Regions from separate parts of the Herbaspirillum sp. C9C3 genome, predicted to be linked through region 1. Evidence: predicted binding sites of a transcription regulator. Region 1 holds the regulator's gene; the other holds the start of a gene.
The links. Region 1 encodes FliA, which starts transcription of late flagellar genes. Its sites were predicted from a motif close to CTAAAGTTTNNNNNNNNNNNGCCGNTA; they were not measured.
Positions count from the first base shown of each region.

Region 2: motA (flagellar motor stator protein MotA) is a predicted target of FliA. The motif match lies at 5,217-5,243, and genes of this name have one in related genera.

Region 1 is NZ_JABFMQ010000001.1:162,526-177,086, reverse strand. Features, by position in the region: gene HNO82_RS00865 (flagellar basal body L-ring protein FlgH) at 1-288, opposite strand, end outside; gene flgG (flagellar basal-body rod protein FlgG) at 348-1,130, opposite strand; gene flgF (flagellar basal-body rod protein FlgF) at 1,196-1,933, opposite strand; gene flgE (flagellar hook protein FlgE) at 2,054-3,340, opposite strand; gene HNO82_RS00845 (flagellar hook assembly protein FlgD) at 3,380-4,105, opposite strand; gene flgC (flagellar basal body rod protein FlgC) at 4,120-4,524, opposite strand; gene flgB (flagellar basal body rod protein FlgB) at 4,531-4,959, opposite strand; gene flgA (flagellar basal body P-ring formation chaperone FlgA) at 5,188-5,961, shown strand; gene flgM (flagellar biosynthesis anti-sigma factor FlgM) at 6,175-6,495, shown strand; gene HNO82_RS00820 (flagella synthesis protein FlgN) at 6,527-6,985, shown strand; gene HNO82_RS00815 (RNA polymerase sigma factor FliA) at 7,106-7,843, opposite strand; gene HNO82_RS00810 (MinD/ParA family ATP-binding protein) at 7,849-8,652, opposite strand; gene flhF (flagellar biosynthesis GTPase FlhF) at 8,687-10,180, opposite strand; gene flhA (flagellar biosynthesis protein FlhA) at 10,177-12,285, opposite strand; gene flhB (flagellar biosynthesis protein FlhB) at 12,288-13,463, opposite strand; gene cheZ (protein phosphatase CheZ) at 13,824-14,483, opposite strand; gene cheY (chemotaxis response regulator CheY) at 14,476-14,561, opposite strand, start outside.
Region 2 is NZ_JABFMQ010000016.1:59,482-74,042, reverse strand. Features, by position in the region: gene rimO (30S ribosomal protein S12 methylthiotransferase RimO) at 1-670, shown strand, start outside; gene HNO82_RS15490 (hypothetical protein) at 685-1,098, shown strand; gene HNO82_RS15485 (cystathionine beta-lyase) at 1,293-2,489, shown strand; gene flhD (flagellar transcriptional regulator FlhD) at 3,169-3,486, shown strand; gene flhC (flagellar transcriptional regulator FlhC) at 3,661-4,275, shown strand; gene HNO82_RS15470 (class I SAM-dependent methyltransferase) at 4,374-5,168, shown strand; gene motA (flagellar motor stator protein MotA) at 5,358-6,218, shown strand; gene motB (flagellar motor protein MotB) at 6,296-7,234, shown strand; gene HNO82_RS15455 (hypothetical protein) at 7,321-7,875, shown strand; gene HNO82_RS15450 (response regulator) at 8,005-8,370, shown strand; gene cheA (chemotaxis protein CheA) at 8,423-10,591, shown strand; gene HNO82_RS15440 (chemotaxis protein CheW) at 10,610-11,116, shown strand; gene HNO82_RS22390 (hypothetical protein) at 11,186-11,314, opposite strand; gene HNO82_RS15435 (DUF2863 family protein) at 11,362-12,609, opposite strand; gene acnA (aconitate hydratase AcnA) at 12,760-14,561, opposite strand, start outside.

The DNA.
Region 1 (14,561 bases):
CGAGGCCACTTCGCCGGTCTTGCTGGCCGAACTCGCGGCGGACTTGGCAGCACTGGTCTTCTCGTTGATGATGATGGTGAGCGTGTCACCGACCAAACGCGCGCGACGGTCTTCCAGCAAGGGGCGATAGACCGCCGACTGGAAAATCGCACCCGAGGTCGGCGGCGCGTAGGACGCCGGCTGCGGACGCGCCGTCTTGGGACCTGTCACGATACTGTCGGGAACGGTGGTGCAAGCACTCACGCTCAACACGCCCGCCATGGTGACCAATTTCAGCATGCTCTTCATCTCTGCCTCGTCCTTCTTCTGCTACCGACTACCTTGTTCAACATCCACTGCGCGAAGCCTTACAGCTGCGAAAGCTTGGCCAGCATCTGGTCGGACGTGGTGATGGCCTTGCTGTTGATTTCATAGGCGCGCTGTGTCTGGATCATGTTGACCAGCTCTTCCACCACGTTCACGTTGGAAGTTTCCACGTAACCCTGCCACAGGGCACCGGCACCGTTGGTCCCCGGGGTGTTCGGGTTGGGCGTACCGGAAGCGGCGGTTTCGACGTACAGGTTCTCGCCACGGCTTTCCAGGCCAGCCGGGTTGATGAAGGTGGCGACCTGGATGGTACCGATCTGCGTGGTAGCGGTGGAACCGGCCTGCATGATCGAGACGGTACCGTCACGGCCCACGGTCAGCTTGGTGGTGTTGAGCGGAATGGTGATCGGCGGCTGCAGGGTGTAGCCGCTGGAGGTCACCATCTGGCCCTGGCTGTCGGTCTGGAAGGAGCCATCGCGGGTGTAGGCGGTGGTGCCGTCGGGCAGCAGGATCTGGAAGAAGCCATTGCCCTGGATCGCCAGGTCCTTGTCATTGTTGGTCTGGTTGACGTTGCCCTGGGTGAAGATGCGTTCGGTTGCCACCGGACGCACGCCGGTACCGATCTGCAGGCCCGAGGGCAATTGCGTCTGCTGCGAAGACTGGGCACCAGGCTGGCGCACGGTCTGGTACAGCAGGTCTTCGAAGACAGCGCGCGAACGCTTGAAACCATTGGTGCTGACGTTGGCCAGGTTGTTGGAAATCACGTCCAGCTGCGTCTGTTGCGCATCCAGGCCGGTCTTGGAAATCCACAGGGAACGAATCATTTGTTTCTCCGGTAATCAGCGCTTGCGCTGCGGGTACATCATTGAGGTCAAGTGCGTGACCAGCATCAGGACAGCGTCAGGATCGAGGTCGCCTTGGTCGCATCGCTCTCGGCGGTCTGGATCACTTTCATGTTCATTTCGAACTGGCGCGACAGGTTGATCATGTTGACCATCGCTTCCACCACGTTCACGTTGCTGCCCTCCAGCGCACCGCTGGCCAGGCGCACGTTGGCGTCGGGCTGGGCGGCACCGGTGATGGTGCGAAACAGGCCGTCATCACCACGCTGGAGATTCTTGTCGTCCGGGTTGACCAGCTTGATACGACCCAGCACGTTGACCGCATTGGGAATGCCGTTGGTCGGGATCGAGGACACCGTGCCGTCGGCAGCAATGGCCACGGTGGTATCCGGCGGAATCGTGATCGGACCGGCGTCACCCTGTACGGACTGGCCGTTCTGGGTCTGCAGGATGCCGTTCTCGTTGATCTTGAAGCTGCCGTTGCGGGTGTAGGCTTCGCCACCGTCAGCGGTCTGCACCGCGATCCAGCCACGGCCCTGCACTGCCACATCCAGAGCACGGCCAGTATCCTGAATCGGCCCCTGGGAAAAATCGTTGCCGGCCGTGGAATCCACCACGAAGGCGCGCGTGGGCAGGCCCGGGCCCACCACCGGCGCCGAACGGAAGGTATTCAATTGGGCGCGAAAACCCGTGGTCGTGGCATTGGCCAGGTTGTTGCTGGCGCTGGCTTGCTGCTCAAGCGTGTGCTTGGCACCCGACATCGCTGTATAGATCAGACGATCCATATCACCCCTTAGTAATGGCGTCCATCCCTGGCGCCATCGGTTCAAACCGGCCACCGACGACGCCGGCAGCCTTGAAGCAGGCGCGCCGCACGGCGCGCCAGGCACATCCTGTGAAACTTATCAGCGCAGGCTGACCAGGGTCTGCAGCACGGTGTCCTGCACCTTGATGGTCTGCGAGTTGGCCTGGTAGACGCGCTGGGCCACGATCATGTTGACCAGCTCGGCGGTCAGGTCGACGTTGGAGTCTTCCACCGCACGCGCCTGCAGAGTGCCGAAGGTACCGGTGGTCGGCTTGCCCACCAGCGCGCTGCCGGCTGCGCCGGTAGCCTGGTACAGGTTGTTGCCCAGCGGCTGCAGGCCGTTCGGGTTGGCGAAGTTCACCAGCACCACGGTACCCAGGTTCTTGGTCTGCTGATTGCTGTAGGAGCCGACGATGGAACCGTCCTTGTCGATCGAGAAACTGGACAGGGTGCCGGGCGGCATGCCGTTCTGGCTCTGCGCCAGGTTCACGAAGGCCGAACCGGTCTGGGTCGAGCCGGTATAGCTGAGCGAGATGGCGCTGGCAAAGTTGCCGCCGCCGGCAGCCACATCGGAGTTCGCGCCGGTCGCGGTGAGGTCGATGCTCATCGTGCCGCCGCTGATGAGCGCACCGGTGGAATCGAATGTCATCGTGCCCAGGGACAGCGGGACCGAACCGCCGCTGGTGGTCACCAGGGTCTTGTCACCCACCTTGGCGTAGACGTCCCAGCTGGTGGTGGGCGGCGTCACGGTGGTGTCCGGGTCGTGCTTGACGTAGTAGGTCTGGACGCTGTACGGATTACCCAGGCTGTCGTAGATGGTCACGCCCGTGGAATTGTTGTAGGTCGTCGGATCGGCCGCATTGAACGGCGTGGTGGTCGGCGTATCGAGGCGCGAATCCAGGTTCACCTTGGTGGTGATGGAAGTCGTCGTGGTGGCCGGAATGGCCGAGGTATCGATCTGCAGCGCAACCGGGTCCCCTCCCGAGGTACCGGCCGCCCAGCCCATCAGGTAAGCGCCGTTCATGCTGGGATTGACGATGTAGCCATTCTTGTCCAGCTGGAACTGGCCGTTGCGGCCGTACATCGGCGACAGGTCGGTCAGCGACGGAGCCACCTGGAAGAAGCCATCGCCATTGATGGCGATATCCAGAGGATTGTTGGACGAACTGATGTTGCCCTGGGTGAACTGTTGTGCCACGTTGGCGACGGTCACGCCGATGCCCACCGGCGAATTGCCGGAACGGTTCATCGAATTGGCATACATATCGGCAAACTGCGTCTGCGACTGCTTGAAACCCACCGTGCTGGCGTTGGCCACGTTATTACCGATGACGTCCAGGCTCTTGGCTGCGCCGTTCAGTCCGCTCAGACCTTGTTGAAAACTCATGAGATATCCCCTTGTTCCGAATGTTGTCGGTAATGACGATTAAAGAATTTGCACGACGTCGGTCGGCTTGATGGTGCCGATGTTGGAGACGTTGAGCTTGACGCCGTCCGACGCAGTCGAGACGCTTGATACTGTGCCGAAGGACAAGGTCGAGGCACTCACCGCCGTACCGTTGTTGGAGGCGCTGACCGTGAAGGTGTAGTTGCCATCGGCCACCTTGCCGCCGGTGTTGTTGGTGCCATCCCAGATCACCGGCACCACGCCGGCCGCCTGGGTACCGAGATCGGTGGTATGCACCACGGCGCCGGTGGAATCCTTGATGGTCACCACCACCGAGGAAGCAGTACCGGAGAGGTTCACGCCGAAGACGGCCTTCTGGCTGGTGACATCATTGCCGCTGCTGTCCTTGGTGGTATCGGAGGTCAGCTGGATGCTGTTGCCCGGGGCCAGCACGCTGTGACCGATCATGTTGGCCGTGGACAGTGCCTGCGAGGAATTGAGATTGCCCATCAGCGTGGACAGCGAGTTGTTCAACTGGCTGATACCCGAGACGGTCGAGAGCTGCGCCATCTGGGTGGTGAGCTGCGAGTTGTCCATCGGGTTGCTGGGATCCTGGTTCTTCATCTGCGCGATCAGCAGCGTCAGGAAGCGATTCTGGATCGCGTCCGGGCTGTTGTCGTCCAGACTGGAAGAGCTGGTGGTGGTGGACGAGCTGCTGCTCGTACCATTCATTGCGGTGAGCAGGTCACTGGAGACGATTGCCATGATTCAGGTCCTGGTTATTGGCCGATGGTAAGGGTCTTGACGAGCATGGCCTTGGCCGTGTTCATCGTTTCCACATTGGTCTGGTAAGAGCGCGAAGCCGAGATCATGTTGACCATTTCCTCGACCGGATTGACGTTGGGCATGGCCACGTAGCCATTGCCATCGGCCATGGGATGCTTGGGGTCATAGACCAGCTTGGGCGGGGCCTGGTCCTCGACCACGGCCGCGACCTTCACGCCGCTGTCCTTGACCCCGCCCACGGGAATGGCTTCGAACACCACCTGCTTGGCCTTGTAGGGCGTTCCGTCGGGGCTGGTGGCACTGTCGGCGTTGGCGATGTTGCTGGCCGTGGCATTGAGCCGCTGGGCCTGGGCGCTCATGGCCGAGCCGGCCACGTTGAAGATGTTGGAAAGAGACATGGTTTATCAACCCGGTTGGATGGCGTTCAACATGGCCTTGATCTGGCCGTTCACGGCAGTGACGCCGGCTTCGTAGCGAAGGCCGTTGTCGACGAATTCATTGCGTTCCACGTCCAGATCGACCGTGTTGCCGTCCACGCTGCCCTGGGCCGGCGTACGGTACTGCAAGGGCGAACCGCCGATGCTGCCCGGACCATTGTCGGGCGCGGTACCGGCCACGTGGGCCGCGGCAGTGCGCTCCAGCTGCAGGGGCGGCAGGGTGGTGCTCTTGCTGTCCAGCGCATTCTTGAGCGCATCGGCAAAGTTGACGTCACGCGCCTTGTAGTTGGGCGTGTCCGCATTGGCGATGTTGGACGCCAGCACTTGCTGGCGCTGGGCCCGCAGGTTCAGCGCCATCTCGTTGAAACGGAAAAAATCGTCGAGCTTAGAGACCATCGGGTCCTCCGGAAATACCGTCGCTGCGCCGCTCTCGCCTGCCCTTGCCTGGCCGCTTGCGGACTGCGCCGATGATGGAATTACGTAGGCTTGATCATACGTTCGGTCCCCGGACTCTAAGGGGCGATAAAGAGAGAAAAGCCTCCCCTGTTTGCGCTTTTGACCTCGCGCGCGCGAAGTAACATCACTGCCAAGATTCGCCTACGCCCTGCCGGCAAGTTGCACAACATGAAACACCTGAACCACCCCTTGCGCGCCCTGCGCCGCACCTTCGCCGCCCTGGCCCTGCTGGCAGCCGGCCTGGCGACGCTTGCGCCCGCACACGCCCAGATCAGCGCCAACGGCGCCAGCACGGCCAATACTCCCAATACGCCGCAAAAGCAGGACTTATCAGCCTTGCAACAAGTGGCGGAAGAATTCCTGAAAGGCCAGACCTCGGGCCTGCCCGGCAGCGTCACGGTCACCATCGACCCGGTCGATACACGCCTCACACTGGCGGCCTGCCTGGAACCGCAAGCCTTCATGCCCAATGGCGGCCGCCTGTTCGGCCGCACCACGGTCGGCGTCAAGTGCGTGGCGCCCTCCCCCTGGACCATTTACCTGCGCGCCAACGTCCAGGTGATCTCGGATTACCTGGTCGCCGCCGTACCGCTGGCCCAGGGCCAGACCATCAGCGCCAGTGACGTCACCCGCATCCACGGTGACATGTCGACCCTGCCCAGCGGGGTCGTCACCGAAGAATCGCAAGTGGTCGGCCGGGTGGCCAACATGTCTCTGCGCGCCGGCACGCCCCTGCGCCTGGATGCCATCCGCAACCAGCGCGTAGTGCAGCAGGGCCAGGCGGTGCGTGTGGTTTCGACGGGACCGGGTTTCCAGATCTCCACCGAAGCACGCGCCCTGACCAATGCCAACGAAGGCCAGATGGCCCAGGCCCGCACGGCAACCGGCCAGGTCGTCAGCGGCATTGCCAAGGCCGGCGGGATCCTGGAAATCAATTATTGAGCCGGCCAGGCCGGTTTCTTTATTGATATGAAGCAATTTCCCGGAGAGCAACGCCCAGGCGGAACGCAGCGGATCGCCCTGGCAGGAATGTGAAGAAAAGTACCCGAAATGCGCTGATTTCAGGTGCGGGAATGTTAAAGTTTGCCCAGAACTGGTCGATAATCCATACGACAGGCGGGTGCGCTGCGCCCCCACCCTACAAGGAATACTGCCGTGAACGTTAACGACGCCCTCAAATCCGCTGCCCTCAACACCGAGCAGACGCAGACGCAAGCCCGCACCACCGCCCAGGGCGGCGCTGCCGCCGGCAACGGCGCGGCTGCCACCGCCGCCACCTCGGACAGCGTGCGCCTGTCCAGCACCTACCAGGCGCTGGAAACCAAGGGCGACAGCAAGAGCAGCAGCTTTGACGCCAAGAAAGTGGCCGAGATCAAGGCCGCCATTGCCAATGGCACCTTCCAGATCGATCCCGAGAAGGTCGCCAATGGCCTGATCGATACCGTCAAGACCCTCATCAGCGCCCGCCCGGCCTGATCACCTTTCGTTTTTGCAGAGGATCTTTCGCATGAATCCGGCCAGCAAACTGTCCCAGGAACACGCTGCCATGTCGCGCCTGGTGGAAAAACTGACCCAGGAACAGGCTCTGCTGGCCGAAGCCACTGCGGAAGGGCTGACCGACATCATTTCCGAAAAAGCTGCCATCGTTGCTGAAATGTCCACCCTGGCTGGCAACCGTCATGCCTTGCTGGGTACGCTGGGCTACAGCGCAGATGAAGCCGGCATGCAGAAGTGGATGAATGAACAGGCCAGCGAGGCCGACCGCGATCTCTGGGCCGGCCTCTTCGAACTGGCCCAGGATGCCAAGGAACTGAACCGCGTCAATGGCCTGCTGATCGGCAAGAAGCTCTCCATCAACCAGAGCGCACTCACGATTCTGCAAGGCAAGACCGGCACTGGCAATTTCTATGGCCCCGACGGTCAGAACAGCATCAAATCCTCGGGCCGTCGACTGGGTGTGGTGTAACGCTTCCCGCTCAGGCGCGGTGACCAGCAAAAAGCCCGGCATGGCCGGGCTTTGTCGTTAACGTGTCTGCAAATGTGGCATCGGCAAATACGGCATGCTGCTCATTGTCGTACTGCGGACTCAGGCCACCCCGCTCCAGGAATGCTCGCGCAGATAGGTACGCATGCGCGAAATCGCCTGGCTGTGCAGCTGGCATACGCGCGATTCGGAGACACCCATGACCGCACCGATTTCCTTGAGGTTCATTTCCTGCTCGTAGTACAGCGCCATGAGGAGCTGCTCACGCTCGGGCAGGGCCTTGATGGAATCCACCACTGCTTCACGGAAACCGCCGTTGATCAGGCTCTGCAGCGGATCATCCTCACCCTCGCCGGTCTGATAGCGGTCCAGGAAGTGCTCATGACCGCCCTCGTCGTCGTGAAAGTCCTCGTAATAAATCAGTTGATGGCCACCACAGTCGGTCAGCAGGGCCTGGTAATCGCTCAGACTGATCTTCATGTGCTGCGCCACTTCCGCCTCCTGCGGCTGGCGGCCCAGTTGCTGCAGCAGGGTCTGCATGGCCTCTTCCACCTTGCGCGCATTCTGGCGGATGCTGCGCGGCAGCCAGTCGCTGCTGCGCAGTTCGTCGAGCATGGCGCCACGGATACGCTGCACGGCATAGGTCTCAAACTGCGCGCCATGGGTTTCCTCATAGCGGTTGACGGCGTCGAGCAGGCCCATCATGCCGGCCTGGATCAGGTCGTCCACCTCTACGCTGGGGGGCAGCTTGGCCTTGAGCTGATGCGCCAGCTTCCTGACCAGCGGCGCATGCTGCTCCAGCACGTCGTTCTTGCCCTTTTTTCCCTTGACGTTATACATGCACGTCACACTCCCAGGCTGGCACCGTCGGTGGCCATGCGGTAGCTGCTGCCGGTCGCGTCCGGGGTCGCCGTAAAGCGCTTGGAGAGGCGCTGGAACGCCAGCGCCGCCCCGGCGAAGGGAAACACGTCCATCACTGCCCGGCCCTGCCCGGTGGCCCGGCGGATATGGTCATCGGCCGGAATCGACCCCATGAAATTCAATTGCGCCGCCAGGTAACGGCTGGCAGCCTGGGCCATGTTGGCATAGACGGTGCGGGCTTCGGCTTCGGTGGCATCGTTGACGATGAGACTGAAGGGACGGCGACCGATACGGTCGCTCAGGCTCTTCAGGAGCACATAGGCCGATTTGATCGACGAGGCCGTGGTCGACACCTGAATCACGATCTCACCCATTTCCATGGTCGGCACCGGCAGCGACAGGTCGCGCGCCAGCACGCCATTGACCAGGGTGATCTCGGCCTGGCCGATCAGGCTGTCGAAGATCTCGGCCAGCCGTCCTGCGTGCGGGTCGGTGGCCGAAGGAACGCTGCGGCGGGCGATGCGCGCCATCGAAAATCCTTCCGGCAGCAGACGAGTAGCCTCGATCAAGGGACGCTCCATGCGCGCCACCTCCTGCAGCGTGGCCACGTCATGGCGCAAGCCGATGCGCGTCAACAGTCCGGTACTGGCCACGTCGCCATCCACGACCAGCACACTGTGCTTGGCCTGGGACAGCGAGGCCGCCAGGTTGATGAGCATGGCGCTCTTCTCTTCCTCGCCGAGGACGGAGAAGAAGGTAAACAGTCGCGGCACCGGCCTTTCCAGCATCCGGCGCAGTCCTGCTGCCTGGTCGATGTCGTAACTAGCCAAAGCTCACCTCGCGCAGGCCCTTGTCATTCATCGACATCGCGGTCGGCCCGATCACGCCCGGCAACTCGCCCTCCTGGAACTCGAAGGGCGCGGTTTCGCGCTTCTGCTTGAAGGCGCGGTCGGCCAGATACAGCTTGTTGGCCACGTGCAGATCTTCCGGCACGCGCTGACCATTGGCGACGTAATGCAGATTGAGCTTGTGGCGGATCACCACATCGAGCACATTGCCGATGGTGGCGGCTTCATCGAGTTTGGTGATGATGCAGCCGGCCAGACCGGAGCTGGAATAGGCATGCACTACTTCGTTCAGGGTCCCGCCGGTGGCGGTGGCGTTCAGGCACAGCAGGCGCTTGATGTCCACGCCGGCACCGGCCAGCATGGCGTCCTGCTCGGCCACCATCTGATCGCGCTGGCCCACGCCGGCGGTGTCGATCAGCACGGTGTGCTTGCCTTTCAACTCTTCCAGAGCGATGCGCAGGTCGGTCTCATCCTTGACCGAGTGCACCATCACGCCCAGGATCTTGCCGTAGATGCGCAGTTGTTCGTAACCGCCGATGCGGTAGCCGTCGGTGGTGATCAGGGCCAGCTTGCCGGAGCCGTGGCGCATCACGCAGCGCGCCGCCAGCTTGGCGGTGGTGGTGGTCTTGCCCACGCCGGTGGGGCCGACCAGGGCGAAGACGCCGCCGTTTTCGAGCAGCTCGTTTTCGTTGGCCAGGGTATTGAGGTTGCGTGCCAGCACCGACTTGACCCAGAACATGATGTCCTGCGACTTCGAGTTGGCGGGCAGGTTTTCGGTAATCAGACGCGACAGGCTGGCCGAAAAACCGGCCGCCAGCATTTCCTTGAGGACTACACCCTTGAGCGGGTCGCGCTTCTGCGTGCCGCCCCAGGAAATCTCGGCCAACTGGGTTTCCAGTACACCGCGCATGGAGCGGATTTCACTCATGACCTCGGACAGGATTTCATCATAGTCCTTGCCATCGAATTCGGGCAGCGCCGAGCGCGGGCGCATATCCTGCTCGCCGGACTCCTGCGCCTGCTGCGCCGAGGTCGCTGCCCGGCCGCCAGCGGCCTGCTCGGCGCGGCGGCTGCGCCAGACGCGGGCGTCGCTGGCCGATGCAGGTTCTGCCGCGCGCGCCGGGGTACGCGCCTGGGCGGGCTGATCCAGTAGTGGCGCGTTCTCGGGGCGTGCTGCGCGAGTGGGCTGCTGCGCCACCGGGGAGGACAGCAGGGCCGGACGCCGCGGCTGCTGGGCGCTGGGCAAGCCCGACTGCTGCTGCAGCGAAGCCGCCTGGGCACGTCCGTTCGGATCGCGCGCGCCGGTCGGCGCCACCAGGGTGGTCATGTCCTCGTTGGCCATGGCCAGGATCTCCACCCCGTCAGGAATGTTGCGGTTGGAGAGAATGACGGCATCCGGACCAAGCGCCTCGCGAACCTGGCGCCAGGCCTCGCGAGAAGAATTGGCGATAAATTTCTTGACGTTCATGCTTGCCCTCCAACTAGGCTGGTAACTTTAATCGTTTTCGACTCGGGGACTTCAGCGTGCGACAGCACGCGCAACTGCGGCATGGCGCGGCGCAAGAAGCGCGCCAGCAAGGTCCGCAGCGGTGCACCGACCAGCAGCACCGGCGCCAGGCCCATCTGTTCCTGGCGTTGCGCGGCCATCTCGGTCTGCTGTACCAGCGAATCGGCCAGGCCCGGCTCGATACCGCCGGTCTCGCCGCTGGCTTGCAGTGCCTGCATGAGCAGGCGTTCGAGCTTGGAATCGAGGGCCATGACGGCCAGCTCGTTCTCGCCCGGGAAAATCTGTTGCACGATGGCCCGGCCCAAGGCAATCCGCACAATCGCCGTGAGGTCGGTCGGGTCCTGAATGCGCGCGGCATGCTCGGCCAATGTTTCGATGATAGTGCGCATATCGCGGATATGCACCCCTTCCAGCAAGAGGTTTTGCAAGACCTTCTGCAGGGTGCCCAGCGGCAGCATCTTGGGCACCAGGTCTTCCACCAGCTTGGGGGCTTCCTTGGCCAGGTGGTCCAGCAGGCTCTGCACTTCCTGGCGGCCCAGCAGCTCGGCGGCATGGGTGGTGATGAGGTGATTGAGGTGGGTCGCCACCACGGTGCCGGCATCGACCACGGTATAACCCATGGTGGAAGCCTGTTCGCGCAGGCCGCTGTCGATCCACACGGCCGGCAGGCCGAAGGCCGGGTCCGAGGTCATCATGCCCGGCAGCGGACCGGTCACCATGCCGGGATTGATGGCCAGGTACTGGCCGGCATGTGCCTCGCCATTGCCCACTTCCACGCCCTTCAAGGTGATGCGATAGGCCGAGGGTTTCAGTTCCAGGTTGTCGCGGATATGAATCGGCGGCGACAGGAAACCGACCTCCTGGGCGAACTTCTTGCGGATACCCTTGATGCGCTTGAGCAGTTCCCCGCCCTGCCCCTTGTCCACCAGCGGAATGAGGCGATAACCCACTTCCAGGCCCAGGGTATCGACCGGCATGACGTCGTTCCAGGTGGCCTCCTCGGCCTCGGAGGGCGCGGCGGCCGAAGCCGCTGCCTGGGGCGCCGACGCAGCAGCCTCGGTCTTGGCCTTTTCGGTACGCTTGCCGATGGCATAAGCGCCGCCCCCCATGGCCGCCGCCAGCAGCAGGAAGGCAATGTGCGGCATGCCCGGGATCATGCCCATGCCGCCGATGATGATGGCGGTGATGTAGAGTACCTCCGGCTTGGCGAAGAGCTGATTGATCAGCTGTCCGCCCACGTCCTGATCGTTGGCCACGCGCGAGACCACCACACCGGCGGCCGTCGAGATGATCAGCGAGGGAATCTGCGCCACCAGGCCGTCACCGATGGCCAGCAACGTGTAGTTCTTCAGGGCTGCATCGAAGGCCAGGTCATGCTGCACCATGCCCACCACCAGGCCGCCGACGATGTTGACCACGGTCACGATGATGCCGGCGATGGCGTCACCGCGCACATACTTGGAGGCACCGTCCATGGCGCCGTAGAACTCGGACTCCTGCGCCACTTCCTTGCGGCGGGCGCGCGCCTCGGGCTCACCGATGAGGCCGGCGTTGAGGTCGGCGTCGATGGCCATCTGCTTGCCGGGCATGGCGTCCAGGGTGAAGCGTGCGCCCACTTCGGCGATACGACCGGCACCCTTGGTCACCACCATGAAGTTGATGATGGTCAGGATCACGAACACCACGATACCGACGGTGTAATTGCCACCGATGAGGAAGTGACCGAAGGCCTCGATCACCTTGCCGGCCGCATCCGGGCCGGTATGTCCTTCGGTGAGCACGATACGGGTGGAGGCCACGTTGAGCGACAGGCGCAGCATGGTCGACACCAGCAGCACCGCCGGGAAGGCGATGAAGTCCAGTGGCTTGACGGTGTAGAGCGCAGTCATCAGCACGATCACCGACAGCGAGATGTTGAAGCTGAACAGCAGATCCAGCATGAAGGCCGGCAAGGGCAGCACCATCATCGCCAGCATCATGATGATGAGGATGGGCGCCGCCAGCGCCCGACCATTCTTGATCGGGACCCAGGCCGGGATTTTCATGGTGTTGAGTTTGGTTGCCATTGTTACCGTCTGTTTCTATTCTTGGGTCCGCGCGGTTTCTTGGGCGCGGTCGCCGGATCGAGCTCTCTGGGCACGGCCAGATCGGTCGGTTCGACCGGACGATTGCCGCCGAACTGCCCATAGGTACGCAGCTGGAAGACATAGGCCAGCACTTCTGCCACGGCGGTGTAGAGCGCCTCGGGGATCTCGTCGCCGATCTCGGTATGGGTGTGCAGCGCACGCGCCAGGGGCGGCGCTTCCAGCAGCGGAACCTTGTGCTCGCGGGCCAGTTCGCGGATCTTGGCGGCGATGTCATCGGCACCTTTGGCCACGACCTTGGGCGCGCCCATCTTGCCTTCGGCGTACTTCAGGGCCACCGCATAATGGGTCGGGTTGGTGACCACCACGTCGGCAGTGGGCACTTCAGCCATCATGCGGCGACGGGCCATGGCGCGCTGCATCGCGCGGATCTTGCCCTTGATGTGCGGGTCGCCTTCGGATTCCTTGTGCTCCTGCTTGACCTCTTCGCGCGTCATGCGCAGCTTGCGGCCGTAATTCCAGATCTGGTAAGGCACATCCAGCACGGCGATGAGGATCAGCGCCGAGACCATGGTGATGAAGCTGAACCACAGCAACTGCGCCGAATGCGCGCCGGCGGTCTTGAGCGACTCCACCCCCAGCCCCAGCACGGCATCGAGCTGGCTGCGAATGGCCATCCAGGCCACGATTCCCACCAAGAGAGTCTTGAGCACGGCCTTGCCCAGTTCCACCAGCGAATTGACCGAAAACATGTTGGACAGGCCGCTGATGGGGTTGAGCTTGCTGAATTTGGGCGCCAGCGACTCGACATTGAACAGCCAGCCCCCCAGCATCAGCGGGGCCGCGATGGTCGCCAGCACCATCATGAAGGCGATGGGAATGAGCGCGATGGCCACATCCAGCAGGTGCGCGGCGAGCATGTCGAACATCACCACCGGATCGAAAGCGGCCGCCCGCTCAAAACTCATGGTCGCCACCAGCACGCGATCCAGGCTGGTGACCACCGAACCACTGAAGAGCCAGACACAGCTGCCACCAACCAGCAGCATCAAGGTCGTGGCCAATTCACGCGAACGCGGGACATCCCCCTGCTCACGGGCACGCTCAATGCGTTTGCCCGTGGCGGGTTCGGTCCGCTCCATGTCGCTGTCTTCGGCCATCCGCCGTATCCCCCTGCTAAACCGCTTTTCCTCCAGCACTGCACGCGCTGGACGGATTTCTAGAACAATAGGCTAGGATTATTGGCGAGCAAGCGCCCCGAGCATCAGGGGAATAAGGGCGAAAAGCTGCCCCATTTCGGACTAGGCAAAAACCCAAGGGTCTGCCTGCGACAAAACGCTGCGTATCGGTTCAGCAATAGATGAAGAAAGTCAAGCCGGACGGGCCCTCGCGGCCACCTGCCCGGCCCGGAAGGCAGGTCCCGCGTGGCGTACAGGCCACATCAAGACAAAACGCTCCGAAGTTGCCTCAATGGCAAGTCACGGAGCGTTTGCGGGTAAAACGGCAGGAAGAGAACGACTTCAGAAGCCCAGGCTCTCCAACAGGTCGTCCACCTGGCCCTGGTTGGCGATGACATCCTTGCCGGCCGGATCGATCTGCGGACCGTTGAGCAGGCCGGTATCTTCGCGCTTGGTCTCGGACGGGGCATAGTCCACCAGCAGTTGCACCAGTTGCGACTCCAGGTCATGCGCCAGCTTGGTGACGCGCTTGATGACCTGGCCGGTCAGGTCCTGGAAGTCCTGGGCCATCATGATGTCCAGCAGTTGCTGCTTGGTGAGGCTGCTGTCCTCGCTGGTCTGGGCCAGGAAGGCCGAAGTCTTTGCCGCCAGGGCGCGGACATCGGCTTCGGCAAAGCTGCCGGTGGCCGCTGCATCCCATTGCGCCTTGAGTTCGCTGGCACCCTCATTGATGCGCTCCTGCAGCGGACTGGCCAGTTCGGTGGCATTGAGCACGCGCTGGGCCGCCTGCTCGGTCATGCGGGCCACGTATTCCAGGCGGTCACGCGCGTCGGGCATGTCGCTGGCGGCCTTCTCCAGAAGCCGGTCGAAACCCAGACCGCGCAAGCTGTCGTGCAGGTTGCGCGTCATGTGGCCGATGCGGACCAGCACCTCGTCGTTGACCCCGGCACCCTCGCCGGAAGCGGTACGGGCAGGATTGGCAGCGTTGTCCACCTCAGCCACCTGCGGCCATCTTTTCGAAGATCTTGCCCAGCTTTTCATCCAGCGTGGCGGCGGTGAAAGGCTTGACCACGTAGCCGT
Region 2 (14,561 bases), on a different contig from region 1:
CGAGCTGGCACAGCAATATGGCGCCTGGGTGCGTCTGCACTACGTCTACCCGTACCCGCACGTGGACCAGATCATCCCGCTGATGGCCGAAGGCAAGATCCTGCCCTACCTGGACGTGCCGCTGCAACACGCCCACCCGGACGTGCTCAAGCGCATGAAGCGTCCCGCCAATGGCGAGAAGAACATCGAGCGTATCCAGGCCTGGCGCGCGCTGTGCCCGGATATTACGATCCGCTCCACCTTCATCGCCGGCTTCCCCGGCGAAACCGAGGCTGAATTCGAGTACCTGCTGGACTTCCTCAAGGAAGCCGAGATCGACCGCCTGGGCTGCTTCGCCTATTCCCCGGTGGAAGGCGCCACCGCCAACGAGATCGCCAATCCGGTGCCCGAAGAAGTGCGCGAAGAGCGCCGTGGCCGCGTCATGCAGCTGCAGGAAGACATCTCCAAAAAGCGTCTGCAAGCCAAGGTCGGCAAGACCCTGCGCGTGCTCATCGATGAAGTGGACCGCAACGGCGGTACCGGCCGCACCTACTCGGATGCGCCCGAGATCGATGGCGTGGTCTACGTAAAACCACCCTTCGAACCGCACCGCAAGCTGGAAGTCGGCCAGTTCGTCGACGTGCGCATCACCGCCGCCGATGCCCACGACCTCTGGGGTGCCGCCGAGTGATGCACGCACTGCCGATGCGCCGCCCCCTGCTGGCGGCACTGGTGCTGTGCAGCGCCAGCGCGCTCCTGCCAGCTCGGGCGGCTTCCTCCGGGCCGGTCGCCAATGCCCCGGAAGGCTCGCTGCGGCAGACCCTGATGACGCACGCCGTGGTGCTGCGCGGCCAGATCGACGGGCGCCAGATCCAGCTTTCGCTGCAACCCAAGAAGAACGAGGATGGCCTGGAAGGGCGTTATTTCTTCTTCGGCGGTTCGCCCGAGATTCTGGTGGCCGGTGAGGTCGACGGTGACGATCTGCTGATGGAAGAATCCGTCAACGGCAAGGACGTCTCCGGCCAATGGGAAGGGCACCGTCAGGGCCAGTCCATCACCGGTACCTGGTCCAATGCCGATGGCAGCATCAACAAGCCCTTTGCGCTGCAGTTGCCCTGATTGCCCGCCCACGGACAGCCCCGGACAGGGGCGCTGAAAAGGTGATATGAAGTTTGGTTCAGCCTCTTGCGCAAGCATCGCCGTCGCCAGCGGGCCTGCGGCCCATGCTCTTGCTTTCGATGTGAACAAGCTGCGCGTATAGTGAGACTTTTGCGCCCCGCTCCCGGGGCGCCATCGTTTCCTGAGGCAGATCCGTGTCCGATTCCAACGCAACGTTCCCCGCATCCTCCCTTCCGCTCGATCCGCAGACCGCACTGGTCCATAGTCGCTACCGTGCTCCCGACGGTTTCGAGGCCTTCCCGGTCGGTATCCATCACGCTTCCACCGTGCTGTTCCCCAACGTGGCGGCCATGCGTTCACGCGACTGGCGTGAAAAGCTCGGCTACACCTACGGCCTGCATGGCACGCCGACCAGCTTCGTGCTCGAAGCCCGGCTGGCCGAGATCGAGGGCGGCACTTATTGCCGTGTCACCCCCAGCGGCCTGGCGGCCATCGCCATGGTCAATTTCGCCTTTCTCAAGAGCGGCGACGACGTGCTGCTGCCCGATAACGTCTACGGACCCAGCAAGGATCTGGGCCAGTGGCTGGAACGCGATTTCCAGATCACGGCGCGCTTCTATGACCCGATGATCGGCGCTGGCCTGTCCGCGCTGATCCAGCCCAATACGCGCCTGGTGTGGACCGAGGCACCCGGTTCAGTCTCCATGGAGGTGCCCGACATCCCGGCCCTGTGCCGTGCCGCCCATGACAAGGGCGTGCTGGTGGCCATCGACAATACCTGGTCGGCCGGCATCGCCTTCAAGGCCTTCGAGCATGGCGTGGACATCGTCATGCAGGCTGTCACCAAGTACCAGTCCGGCGGTTCGGACGTGCTGATGGGCGCGGTCATCGTGCGCGACCAGGCCCTCAACGAAAAACTGGAACTGGCCCACATGCGCCTGGGCTTCGGCGTGGGCATGGACGATGTCTATATGGTGCTGCGCAGCCTGTCCTCGATGCGCCTGCGCTTCGAGGCGCACGATGCCGCTGCGCGCAAGGTAGCGGCCTGGCTCCAGCAACGTCCGGAAATCGTCGCCGTACTCCATCCCGCCTTCGAGGATTGCCCCGGACACGCCCACTGGAAGCGCGATTTCACCGGGGCAGGGGGGCTGTTCTCGGTGATCTTCGATCCCCGTTACAGCGAAGAGCAAACCGACCGCTTCGTCGACAGCCTGCAGCTCTTCAAGATCGGCTACAGCTGGGGCGGTGCCCACAGCCTGTGCGTGCCGTACCGGATGCGCGGCATGCGCCACCAGTGGCAGCGCGACGGCTTGCTGGTGCGCTTCAACATCGGGCTGGAAGCTCCGGATGACCTGATCGCCGATATCGGACAGGCCCTGGCCCGGTTGTAAGCTGCCTGCTCGCCTGCCATCCCCGCACCGGCCGCAGGCGAGCGGCCCGGTCACCCCTGCGCCAAGGTTCAGTTTGCCTGCCAGAAATTGAATAAAGGTAAATGGCGCATCTGTTTATCGTTTTGAGGCCTGGCCCACCGTCATAGAATGGTAGCCATTCTCGATACCTTGGTTTTTCCTGTGAAGATGTTGCGCAAAAATCATCAAGGCAGGTAAATAACTGCAAGTTTTCTTAGTCGGGAAGCTGAAGCAAACTACAGTTGAATCCCTCAATATGAGAAGAAATGTGGATGAGCTAGTCGCCCTCCAGCAACAATCAGGGAGAAATCCTCGAAGATTTACAACTTATTTAGTTTCTTTTAAGGCAAGTTTCTGTTGTCATTTCAGGCAAGAAACCTTTTGATCAGGAAATCCCTGATAGGAGCGGGAAGTCGCAAGCATCCTGACTCTCTCGTATCCAACGCAGAAAACTTCACGCATATCCCGCCCTCGTGTAAGACGAACTCCTACAAGTTGAACCGGGTGTTCTCCGTCTAAAAATACCGACCAAGTCTAATTTCCCGCCTGTCCTGCCCCCCTCAGAATTGGCTTGCAGTCAAGTAAATGTAAGCGATTGTAAGCAGCTCGACGCAGCCTGAGCGCGAGCCGTAGGAAGTTCTCATACCGAGGTGGGGTGCAAATGAATACCAACGACATGATGGCGGAGATCCGCGATGCCAACCTGAGCTATCTCATGCTGGCGCAGCAAATGATCCGTTCGGACAAGCCGACCGCAATCTTCCGTCTGGGCATCAGCGCCGAGATTGCCGATCTGATCGAAGGTCTGTCCAATGTGCAGATCATGAAACTGGCGGCGACCAACATGATGTTGACGCGTTTCCGTTTCGACGATGGTGCCATCCTCGGCATGCTGACCAACTACAACAAGGACAAAAGCCTGGCGCAGTCGCATGCGGCCATTCTGATGGCCTGTCAGCCCAGCGAACAAATTTCGTAAAACAACAAGACAAGGCAGGGCCGGCGTGTCCAGGGGAAGTCAACGCGCCGGAGGGGAAGACGTTCAACGCTTTATCAAGTTTGTGTCTTGCATTCATGCCTGAGAGTTCGCTTGCCGGCGGCACGCGAGTCGGGGTCAGGCAGACTTATTACGAAATCACCGGGGGGTAGCACCATGGCTAAGAAGAGCGTTGTCACAGAGGCGCAGGAAATTCAGCTGGCCATCGAACTGATCAATCTGGGGGCGCGCCTCCAGTTGCTGGAATCCGAAACTTCACTCTCGCGCGAGCGTCTGCTGAAGCTGTACAAGGAATTGAAGGGCGTCTCGCCGCCCAAGGGCATGCTGCCGTTCTCCACGGACTGGTTCATCACCTGGCAGCCCAATATCCATTCGTCGCTGTTCATCAATATCCATCGCTATCTGGTGGAGCACGCCCGCATCAATGGCATCGAAGCCGTCATGAAGGCCTACAAGCTCTACCTGGAGCAGGTTGGCTACAACGATGCCGGCGAACCCGTGCTCTCGCTGACCCGCGCCTGGACGCTGGTGCGCTTCTTCGAAAGCAAGATGCTCATGACCACGCCCTGCTGCAAGTGCAATGGCCATTTCGTCGTGCATCGTCTGGACCTGCACCAGGATTACCTGTGCGGTCTGTGCCACATGCCGTCGCGGGCCGGCAAGACCAAGAAGGCCAAGGATGCCGTCACCATGGGTCTGGCCGAGGCTGCCCTGCCGGTGGCTGCTGCCGCGCCCCTGGTCGCCACGTCGGTCCTGGCCGCTGTGGCCTGAGCCGGAGCAGGGATGTACCAATGCCTTGCTGCAGGTCTGCAGCGAGGCGGTAATGGGCCAGGGTGTTCAACCAAAAAAGAATAAGGCCGATTGCCTCGATGTCCGAACCTGAGAATCACCCCGCCGCCGGTCGCAGGCCCTGGTGGCAGGCGCCGGCGCTGCGGGCCCTGCTGCTGTTCGCGCTGGCGCTGGTCGGCGCCAATGTGCTGGATGTGCTTTTTCAGCGCGCCGGTCTTGCTCCTCTTTCCCCCCTCCAGACTGCCCTGCTGCATGGCGTGATGGCCGCGCTGCTGGCGCGTCTGTGCCGCATGGCCATATGGTGGTGGCTGATCCTGCTGGTGTTCCCGGTGGCCGCATTGGGTGTGGCGCAGCTGCACGTGCCGCCGTGGGTATTCCTGGCGGTATTCCTGTTCATGCTGGTGTTGTTCTGGTCGACCTTCCGCAGCCAGGTGCCGTTCTATCCTTCCGGGCAGCGCGCCTGGGATGCGGTGGCCGGCCTGCTGCCGGAGGGGCAGCCGATCCGCTTCATGGATATCGGCAGCGGCCTGGGCGGCGCCGTGCTGGATCTGTCGCGCCGCCGCCCCGAGAGCGAATTCACCGGTATCGAGATCGCGCCCCTGCCTTGGCTGGTCAGCCGGGTGCGCGCGATGCTGGCAGGTGATCGCTGCCGTTTCGTGCGCGGCGACTACCTGCGGCTCGATTTCGGTGATTACGACGTGGTGTTCGCCTACCTGTCACCGGCGGCGATGGAGGCGCTGTGGCACAAGGCGCGCGCCGAGATGCGGCCGGGGACGCTGCTTCTGAGCTATGAGTTTCATATTCCCGGTGCTACACCTGATGTCGTGGTCGCCCCCGAGGACGGCGGCAGGGTGCTGCACGGGTGGCGCATGTGAGGGCTGGGAGCCGCGCAGGCCCTTGGCAGCGGCTGCGAGACGCGACGTATCAAGTTTGTGCCAATTCAGCCGTAAATCAAAAAGGAAGGGCGTTTTTCGGATATGTATTCCCTCATTTGCTTGATTGGAATACCTGTAATCTGATGAACGTGAAAATACACTCAACGCCACAGGGACGGGAGTAGGCACTTGTTAGTCATCATTGGATATATCGTGGTCATGGCGTCCGTCTTCGGCGGCTTTGCCATGGCAGGGGGCCACCTGGGGGCACTGTTCCAGCCAATCGAGCTGCTCATGATCGGCGGTGCTGCAGGGGGCGCTTTCCTGGTCGGTAACAACGGCAAGGCGATCAAGGCGACCCTGAAGGCCTTGCCCACCGTCTTCAAGGGCAGTGCCTATACCAAGGCGCTGTACATGGAACTGATGGCGCTGCTGTTCGAAATCCTGACCAAATCCCGCAAGGAAGGTCTGATGTCGATCGAAGGCGATATCGAAGAGCCCGAGAGCAGCCCCATCTTCAGCAAGTACCCGGGCGTGCTGGCGGACCATCACCTGATCGAATTCATGACCGATTACCTGCGTCTGATGGTCTCGGGCAACATGGATGCGTTCCAGATCGAAAACCTGATGGACAACGAAATCGAGACCCACCACCACGAGGGCGAAATTCCGGTGCACTGCATCGCCAAGCTGGGCGACGGCATGCCGGCCTTCGGTATCGTGGCAGCGGTCATGGGCGTGGTGCACACCATGGAATCGGTGGGTATCCCGCCCTCCGAGCTGGGCATGCTGATCGCGCACGCGCTGGTCGGTACCTTCCTCGGTATTCTGCTGGCCTACGGTTTCGTGGGCCCGCTCTCCAGCCTGCTGGAACAGAAGCTGCACGAATCGACCAAGATCTACCAGTGCGTGAAGGTGACCCTGCTGGCCAGCCTCAATGGCTATGCGCCGGCCCTGTCGATCGAATTCGGCCGCAAGGTCCTGTTCTCGACCGAGCGTCCGACCTTCCTCGAACTGGAAGAGCACGTCAAGCAGGCCAAGGGCAAGTAAGGCTGCCAGGCTGGTCCGGGGAGATCAGCTTGCAGGGCGATTCACACAGACATCAGTATTGAAGCAGGAGCACAGGCATGGCCGACGAAGGTCTACGTCCCATTATCGTCAAACGCATCAAGAAAGGCGGCGGGGGTCACCACGGTGGCGCCTGGAAGATTGCGTACGCCGACTTCGTGACGGCGATGATGGCCTTCTTCCTGCTCATGTGGCTGCTGGGGTCGACCGCCAAGGGGGACCTGAACGGTATTGCCGAATACTTCAAGACCCCGCTGAAGGTGGCCATGGCCGGTGGTTCCGGCAGCGGTGACGCCAACACCGTGTTGCCGGGGGGCGGCAAGGATCTGACCCGCCAGGACGGCCAGCTGCGCAAGGGTGAAAACGATGTGGTCTCGCGCAAGCAGAACCTCAAGCAGGCGCAGCAGGAGCTGGAGCGCGCCGAGCGTAGCCGCCTGGAAGAATTGAAAGCGCGGATCGAAAAGGCCATCGATTCCAATCCGACCCTCAAGCAGTTCAAGAATCAGCTGTTGATCGACATCACCTCCGAAGGCTTGCGCATCCAGATCGTCGACGAGAAGAACCGTCCCATGTTTGCCCTGGCCAGTGCCCAGCTGCAGCCCTATACCAAGGAAATCCTGCACGAGATCGGTCGCACGCTCAACGATGTGCCCAACAAGATCAGCCTGTCCGGTCACACCGATGCCACGCCCTATTCGCAGGGGGAGAAGGGCTACAGCAACTGGGAGCTGTCGGCGGACCGCGCCAACGCCTCGCGACGCGAACTGATCATCGGCGGCATGGATGAGTCGAAGGTGCTGCGGGTGGTGGGTCTGTCCTCGGCGGTGCTGCTGGACAAGGAAGATCCGTTCAACCCGATCAATCGTCGCATCAGCATCATCGTCATGAACAAGAAGGCAGAGGAACTGGTGGAAAAGGACAGTGGCTCGTTGAACGTGCCCACCGACGCCAGCGGCGAAGACGTGCAGCAGGGGCTCAGTGCGCCGGCCAAGAACTGAGCGCAGGTGCCAGGCCTGCGCGGTTGTACGCGGGGTTTGCCAATGAAGCAGAAGTGTTCCATTTGAACAGGGGAAGAGAGCCGGATATGCCGACCAAGACCATGCTGCAGGAGCTCAAGCGCTTGTTGCTCGATACTGCCAGCGGCGGCAGCCGCCAACTGACGGAAGTGGAGTCGGACCTGGTCCAGACCAACATTCTGCTGGGCGAAGCCATAGGCAAGCTGGGCAACAGCTTCATGGAACTGCATCGCTCGGTACAGTTGCAGCAGACCATCCTGGAAGGGCTGATGAACGGCACCGGTCATTTCGACGGCCAGAGCATCGAGCAGCTCAAGGCCACCCAGGCAGAGGTCAGCCATCACGTCAACGCGGCGGTGACCGGCTTGCAGTTCCAGGACATGACCAGCCAGCTGCTCGAGCGCATCGTGCGCCGCGTGATCGGCCTGCGTGAAGCGCTGGGCGTGCTCAGTGCAAACAGTTTCGAGATCGTGCCCGAGCAGGGCCAGACCGATGAAGAGGTCAAGGAACTGCTGGCCAGCACGGTACAGGTCATGGAGGAGCGCTTGAACGTGCTCGACACCGGACTGTGGAAGGCGGTGCGCCAGACCCGCATGGAAAGTGGCGATATCGAGCTGTTCTGAGCGGTGGCTGGCTGAGTGGTACAAGATTGAACTAGGTCATTCCGGCCTTGGCGGGACGATAGGTGGGTGGCCAAGGGTGCGGCATAATACATACGCGCATGAGCCTTATTGAAGAAACAGGGAGTAACGATGTCCAAAACGATTCTCGCAGTAGATGATTCCGGGTCACTGCGTCAGATGGTGGTATTCAGTCTGAAAGCTGCGGGTTACAACGTGACCGAGGCGGTCGACGGGGTGGACGCGCTGGAAAAGGCCAAGACGCATACCTTCGACCTGGTCCTGACCGACCAGAACATGCCGCGCATGGACGGCCTGACCCTGATCCGCTCCCTGCGCGAGCTGACCAGCTATGCGCGCGTGCCCATCCTGATGCTGACCACCGAATTCAGCGACGAGATGAAGGCCAAGGGCAAGGCCGCCGGTGCCAATGGCTGGCTGGTCAAGCCCTTCGATCCGCAGCGCCTGACCGAGGTGGTGCGCAAGGTGATCGGCTGATCTTGCCGGGATAACAAGAAGATACGTACAGCATCCAGCATGGAGCCCAGGCATGAGCATTGATATGAGCCAGTTTTTCCAGGTCTTTTTCGACGAGGCCGAGGAAGGCCTCGCGGAAATGGAAAAGCTGTTGTTGGCCGTCAATGTGGCGTCTCCCGATCCGGAAGACCTCAATGCGGTGTTTCGTGCCGCGCATTCGATCAAGGGTGGTTCGTCCACCTTCGGCCTGACCGATATTGCCGAAGTCACGCACGTCCTGGAGTCGCTGCTGGACCGCATCCGCCAGGGCCAGATGAAGCTGACCTCGGAGCACGTAGATGCCTTCCTGGCGGCCAAGGACGTGCTCAAGTCCATGCTGGACGGCCACAAGCACGGCGCCGAGGTCGATCAGGATGCGGTCGGCGACGTGCGCATGCTGCTCGAAGCCCTGTCGCAGGGCAAGAGTTCCAGCGCCGCTCCCAAGGCGGAGGCGGGCGCTGCGGTCGTGGTCGGTCCGGGCGGCGTGCGCCGCTACCGCCTGGACATGCCCGAGATCGCCGACAAGGATGCCGAAGCCCTGGCCGACGAGCTCTCCATGCTGGGCAAGCTGGAGAAGTCCAAATCGCCCGAGGGCAAATGGATCTTCATTCTGGATACGGCTGAACCGATCGATGACGTGGTCGCCATCTGTGCCTTCATCGTCAATGTCGCCGACCTGAAGATTTCGCAGGCCGTCGAAACCGCCAAAAGCAGCGACGAAGAGCGCGGCTATGGCTTCTTCGACAATTTCGTCACCCAGGAAGAGCGTGAACGCACCCAGGGTTACGGTTTCTTCGACAATCACACCGCCATCGAGGACAAGGAGCGCGAGCAGGGCTACGGTTTCTTCGCGCCCTTCGTGCCCCTGGACATCAGCGCCAAGAAGGCCGATGGCGAGGCCCATGCGGGTGGTGCCGGTAACGGTAATGGCAACGGCAATGGCCATCACGACGATGGTCATCTGCAGGGCGACCATGGCGGCGAAAAGAGGGCGGCCAAGGGCGGCACCGGCCAGGAGTCCTCCTCCATCCGGGTCAGCATCGAAAAGGTCGACCAGCTCATCAACCTGGTCGGCGAACTGGTGATTACCCAGGCCATGATCGAGCAGCGCGTGGGCAAGCTCGACCCGATGCACCATGAACACCTGCTCAACAGCGTGAGCCAGTTGAGCCGCAATACGCGGGATCTGCAGGAATCGGTGATGTCGATCCGCATGATGCCGATGGATTACGTCTTCTCGCGCTTCCCGCGCATGGTGCGCGACCTGGCGCACAAGCTGGGCAAGCAGGTCGAGTTCGTCACCCACGGCGCGGCCACCGAGCTGGACAAGGGCTTGATCGAGCGCATCGTCGATCCGCTCACCCACCTGGTGCGTAACAGCATCGACCACGGCATCGAACAGCCAGAGGCCCGGCGCGCTGCCGGCAAGGGCGAGGCCGGTGTGCTGTCCCTGTCGGCCGAGCACCAGGGCGGCAACATCATCATTGAAGTTACCGACGACGGTGGCGGCCTGAACCGCGACAAGATCCTGGCCAAGGCCAAGCAGCAGGGCATGCCGGTGACCGACAGCCTGACCGACGCCGAAGTGTGGCAACTGATCTTCGAACCGGGTTTCTCCACCGCCGAGCAGGTCACCGACGTGTCCGGCCGCGGCGTGGGCATGGACGTGGTCAAACGCAACATCCTGGCCATGGGCGGCGCGGTGGATATTCGCTCCAGCAAGGGTTTCGGCACCACGATTTCAATCTCGCTGCCGCTGACGCTGGCGATCCTGGACGGGATGTCGATTCGCATCGGTGAAGAAGTTTACATATTGCCGCTAGGATATGTGGTTGAATCTTTGCAGCCTTTGCCGCAAGATATCAAGGAAATTTCCGGTCAGGGCAAGGTGCTGCGTGTACGTGGCGAATATCTGCCGCTGATCCCGCTGTATCAGATTTTCAACATCGAACCTTCATTCACCGATCCCTCGCAAGGATTGGTGGTCATTTTGGAGTCAGATGGGAAAAAGGCGGCACTTTTCGTGGATGACCTGATCGGACAACAGCAAATCGTTGTGAAGAACCTGGAATCCAACTATCGGAAAGTTGCTGGCATTTCCGGTGCTACCATTCTGGGCGACGGCGGCGTCGCCCTGATTGTCGATGTGGCAGCCTTGCTGCGATCCAGCCGCCAACTGAATGACGAATCTGTATTTTCCTGATATTTAAAGGGCCTCAACATGTCTGACACTGCAACCAAGAATCTTTCCGGCTTCGGCGACAAGACCGACAGCAACGGAAACGAGTTTCTCGCCTTCACCCTGGGCAAGGAAGAATACGGCATCGATATTCTGAAGGTTCAGGAAATCCGCGGCTACGAAGCCGTGACCCGCATCGCCAATTCGCCCGACTTCATCAAGGGCGTCGTGAACCTGCGCGGCATCATCGTGCCCATCGTGGACATGCGCATCAAGTTCCAGCTGGGCGAGCCGACTTATGACCAGTTCACCGTGGTCATCATCTTGAACATCGGCGGTCGCGTCGTGGGCATGGTGGTCGACAGCGTCTCCGACGTCATCACGCTGACCCAGGAACAGATCAAGCCGGCACCGGAGATGGGTACCACCTTCGATTCCGATTACCTGATCGGTCTGGGTACCCTGGAACAGCGCATGCTGATCCTGGTGGACATCGACAAGCTGATGTCCAGCGCCGAGATGGGTCTGATCGAAAAGCTGGCAGCCTGAGTCACTGAGGCTGCTCAGGCAGGTCGCAGAGGATCCGGAGGAGACGCAGGCCGGATCTGACGTCCGTCGTCATTCGGTCGCGCAGGAAAAGCGGGCACGATAGCCCGATACAGAAGAGAAAAAGGCATCCGCCCTGTGGTGGATGCCTTTTTTATGGGCGCTGTCCGGCGCCTGTGAAGCTTTGTGCAGGCCGGCCATGTCCGGCGCCGCGCGTGCTGCCCGGCAGCAGCACTTTGCTTCATCTCTCAGTGGAAGTGCTCGACCGGAGGAGGCGTATCTTCCGGCATTTCCGCGTGCACCAGTTCACCTTCCCGATCAGGGAAGAGCGGTGCGCCGCAGTCGTCGCAAAACTCCATGGTGAAGCGTTCTGCATGATGCTTGATGTGCACGATGCCGCATTCGCGCAGCACCGTGAGGATCTGCTGCAGCGGACTGGCGGGCATGCCCTCCAGCAGGCCGGCGCCGGCGGGGATGATCATGGGCAGTTCTTCACCGCTTTCCTGCTCATACAGCGGCCAGACGGTCCCATAGACTACGGTCGGATCGCCGCCGATGGAAAAGCCGATGCGGTATTCATCGATCTGACCATTGATGTCCTCGGAGAAGCCACCGATGCTGGCATGCAGTTCGGCAGAGGAGATGTCCAGGGTCTGAGTCAGGAAATAGTCGGCGGCGCGGATGGAGGCCGGGCGGATGCGCTTGTCGGCCTCGCGGCAGCCGAAGAAATAGGCTTGCGGCAGCAACAGTTCGACGCTGCAGCCGGGTAGCAGGCGCGTGAAGAGCGGTGTGGCCTGCTGGGTCCAGGCCTCGGAGGCTGCCGCCTTCCTGGCCGAGAAATGGCTCTGTTGTTCGCTTTCCTGCCAGTGGAACAGGGGGCCGCCGGCCGGCACCACCACGGCCGCAATCACATAGCGGGTATCGGCCAGGAAGGCGGCGGTGGGCGGCTGTTCGCCGCGCAGTTGTACCGGACCGGTCTTCAAGGCGGTTTGGCCCATCTGGCGGGTCAGGGCGAAGACGTCGGCGTGCATGCGCGGCAGCTGTTCGATGGAGAACAGGGTCGGCGCCAGTGCCAGACGGGCATCCTTGGCCAGCACATGGGCGTGCAGGTGGGCGCCGATGGCCGCCAGCAGCTCGCTGCCGATGGGGCCGGAGGCGATGGCAAAGCGGGTCCAGGCCAGTACCGGCAGCACCAGCAGCTGCACGTCGTATTGCTGGCCGTCGTGTTCCAGCGAGGTGGATTCACTGCCGGCCTCGACGGCTTCGATCAGCACGTCGTAGGCATCCAGGTCGGCCTTGAAGAGGTGATCCAGGGCCGCATCGATCAAGCCCTGGTGGCCGGTGCGCAGCAGCTTGTTGAGCAGGGCGTCCAGGGGGTTGAGCCAGGCGCGCTCTTCGAGCCGGCTGGAGGCCTGCGCGATGGCCTGCGCAAAGGTCACCAGATGCTGGCTGTCGGCAGAAAGCTTGGAGGAGGAACGTTTGGCGGGACGACGCATGTAGGCTATCTGTATCTGTGGAAACGAAACCGCCTATTGTAGTTGATTTGTCAGCCCTGTCAGCCGCTGCCTTTGCGCAGCGCCAAGGGGCAATAAAAAACGCCGGACGAATCCGGCGTTTTCCTTGCTGCAAGGTAGGACGTGCGCTGCTTAGGCTGCCAGCAGCTGACGCAGCACGAACGGCAGGATGCCGCCATGCTTGTAGTAGTCCACTTCGATCGGGGTGTCGATACGCAGCAGCAGCTTGACTTCCTGGGTCTGGCCGTTCTTGCGGTGGATCACCAGGGTGGCTTCCTGTTGCGGCTTGATCTCGCCTTCCAGGCCCTTCAGGTCGAAGCTTTCTTCACCGGTGATGCCCAGCGACTGCACGCTGTCGTTGCCCAGGAACTGCAGCGGCAGCACGCCCATGCCCACCAGGTTGGAACGGTGGATACGCTCGAAGGAACGTGCGATCACGGCCTTCACGCCCAGCAACTGGGTGCCCTTGGCAGCCCAGTCACGGGAGGAGCCGGTACCGTACTCTTCGCCACCGAAGACCATGGTCGGGGTGCCTTCGGCCACGTACTTCATGGCGGCGTCGTAGATCGACATTTCTTCACCGGAGGGCTGGTGAATGGTGATGCCGCCTTCGACGCGCGAGCCGTCTTCCTTGGCCGGGATCATCAGGTTCTTGATACGCACGTTGGCGAAGGTGCCGCGCATCATGATCTCGTGGTTGCCGCGGCGCGAGCCATAGGAGTTGAAGTCAGCCTTCAGCACGCCATTGGCTTGCAGCCACTTGCCGGCCGGGCTGGATTCCTTGATGGAACCGGCCGGGGAGATGTGGTCGGTGGTGATCGAGTCGCCGAACACGCCCAGGGCGCGGGCACCGCTGATGCCGGTGGCAGCAGCCTTGGGTTCTTCGCTGAAGTTCTCGAAGAACGGCGGTTCGGCGATGTAGGTCGAGGTCGGCCAGTTGTAGACTTCGCCCTTGGCCACGCCCTTGATGGCTTCCCACAGCTTGCCGGGAGCGCCCTTCACATCGGCATAGTTTTCCTTGAAGGTCTTGGCGTTCATGGCGAACTTGAGCAGCTTTTCGATCTCTTGCGAGGTCGGCCAGATGTCGCCCAGGTAGACCGGCTTGCCGCCACGGCCCTTGCCGACCGGTTCGGTCATCAGGTCACGGGTGACGTTGCCGGCGATGGCGTAGGCCACCACCAGCGGGGGCGAAGCCAGGAAGTTGGCGCGGATGTTCGGGTGGATACGGGCTTCGAAGTTGCGGTTGCCCGACAGCACGGCGGCGGCCACCACGTCGTTCTTGACGATGGCTTCGTTCATGGCCGGGGTCAGGTCGCCGGCGTTGCCGATGCAGGTGGTGCAACCGTAGGCGGTCACGCCAAAGCCCAGCTTTTCCAGGTACGGCAGCAGACCCGCCGCTTCCAGGTACTTGGTCACCACGCGCGAGCCAGGGGCCAGCGAGGTCTTGATGTGCGGGGCGACCTTCAGACCGGCTTCCACGGCCTTCTTGGCCAGCAGGCCAGCGGCCAGCAGCACGCTCGGGTTGGAGGTGTTGGTGCAGGAGGTGATGGCGGCGATCAGCACGTCACCGTTGTGCACATCCACGCCATCGGCGTTCTTGTAGGACGCGGTCAGGTCTTCGGCCTTCTTGTTGAAGCCGTTTTCAGCGGTCGGCTTGGTGAACAGGTCCGAGAAGGTGGACTTGACGTTGCCGATCTCGATGCGGTCTTGCGGACGCTTGGGACCTGCCAGCGACGGGGCGACGGTGCCCAGGTCCAGCGAGACTTCCTGGGTGTAGTCGATCTGGCCGGCCTTGGGCACGCCGTACAGGCCTTGTGCCTTGAAATAGGCTTCGAAGGCGTCGATTTCAGCCTTGGTGCGGCCGGTGCCCTTGAAGTAGTCGATGGTAGCGTCGTCGACCGGGAAGAAGCCCATGGTGGCGCCGTATTCCGGTG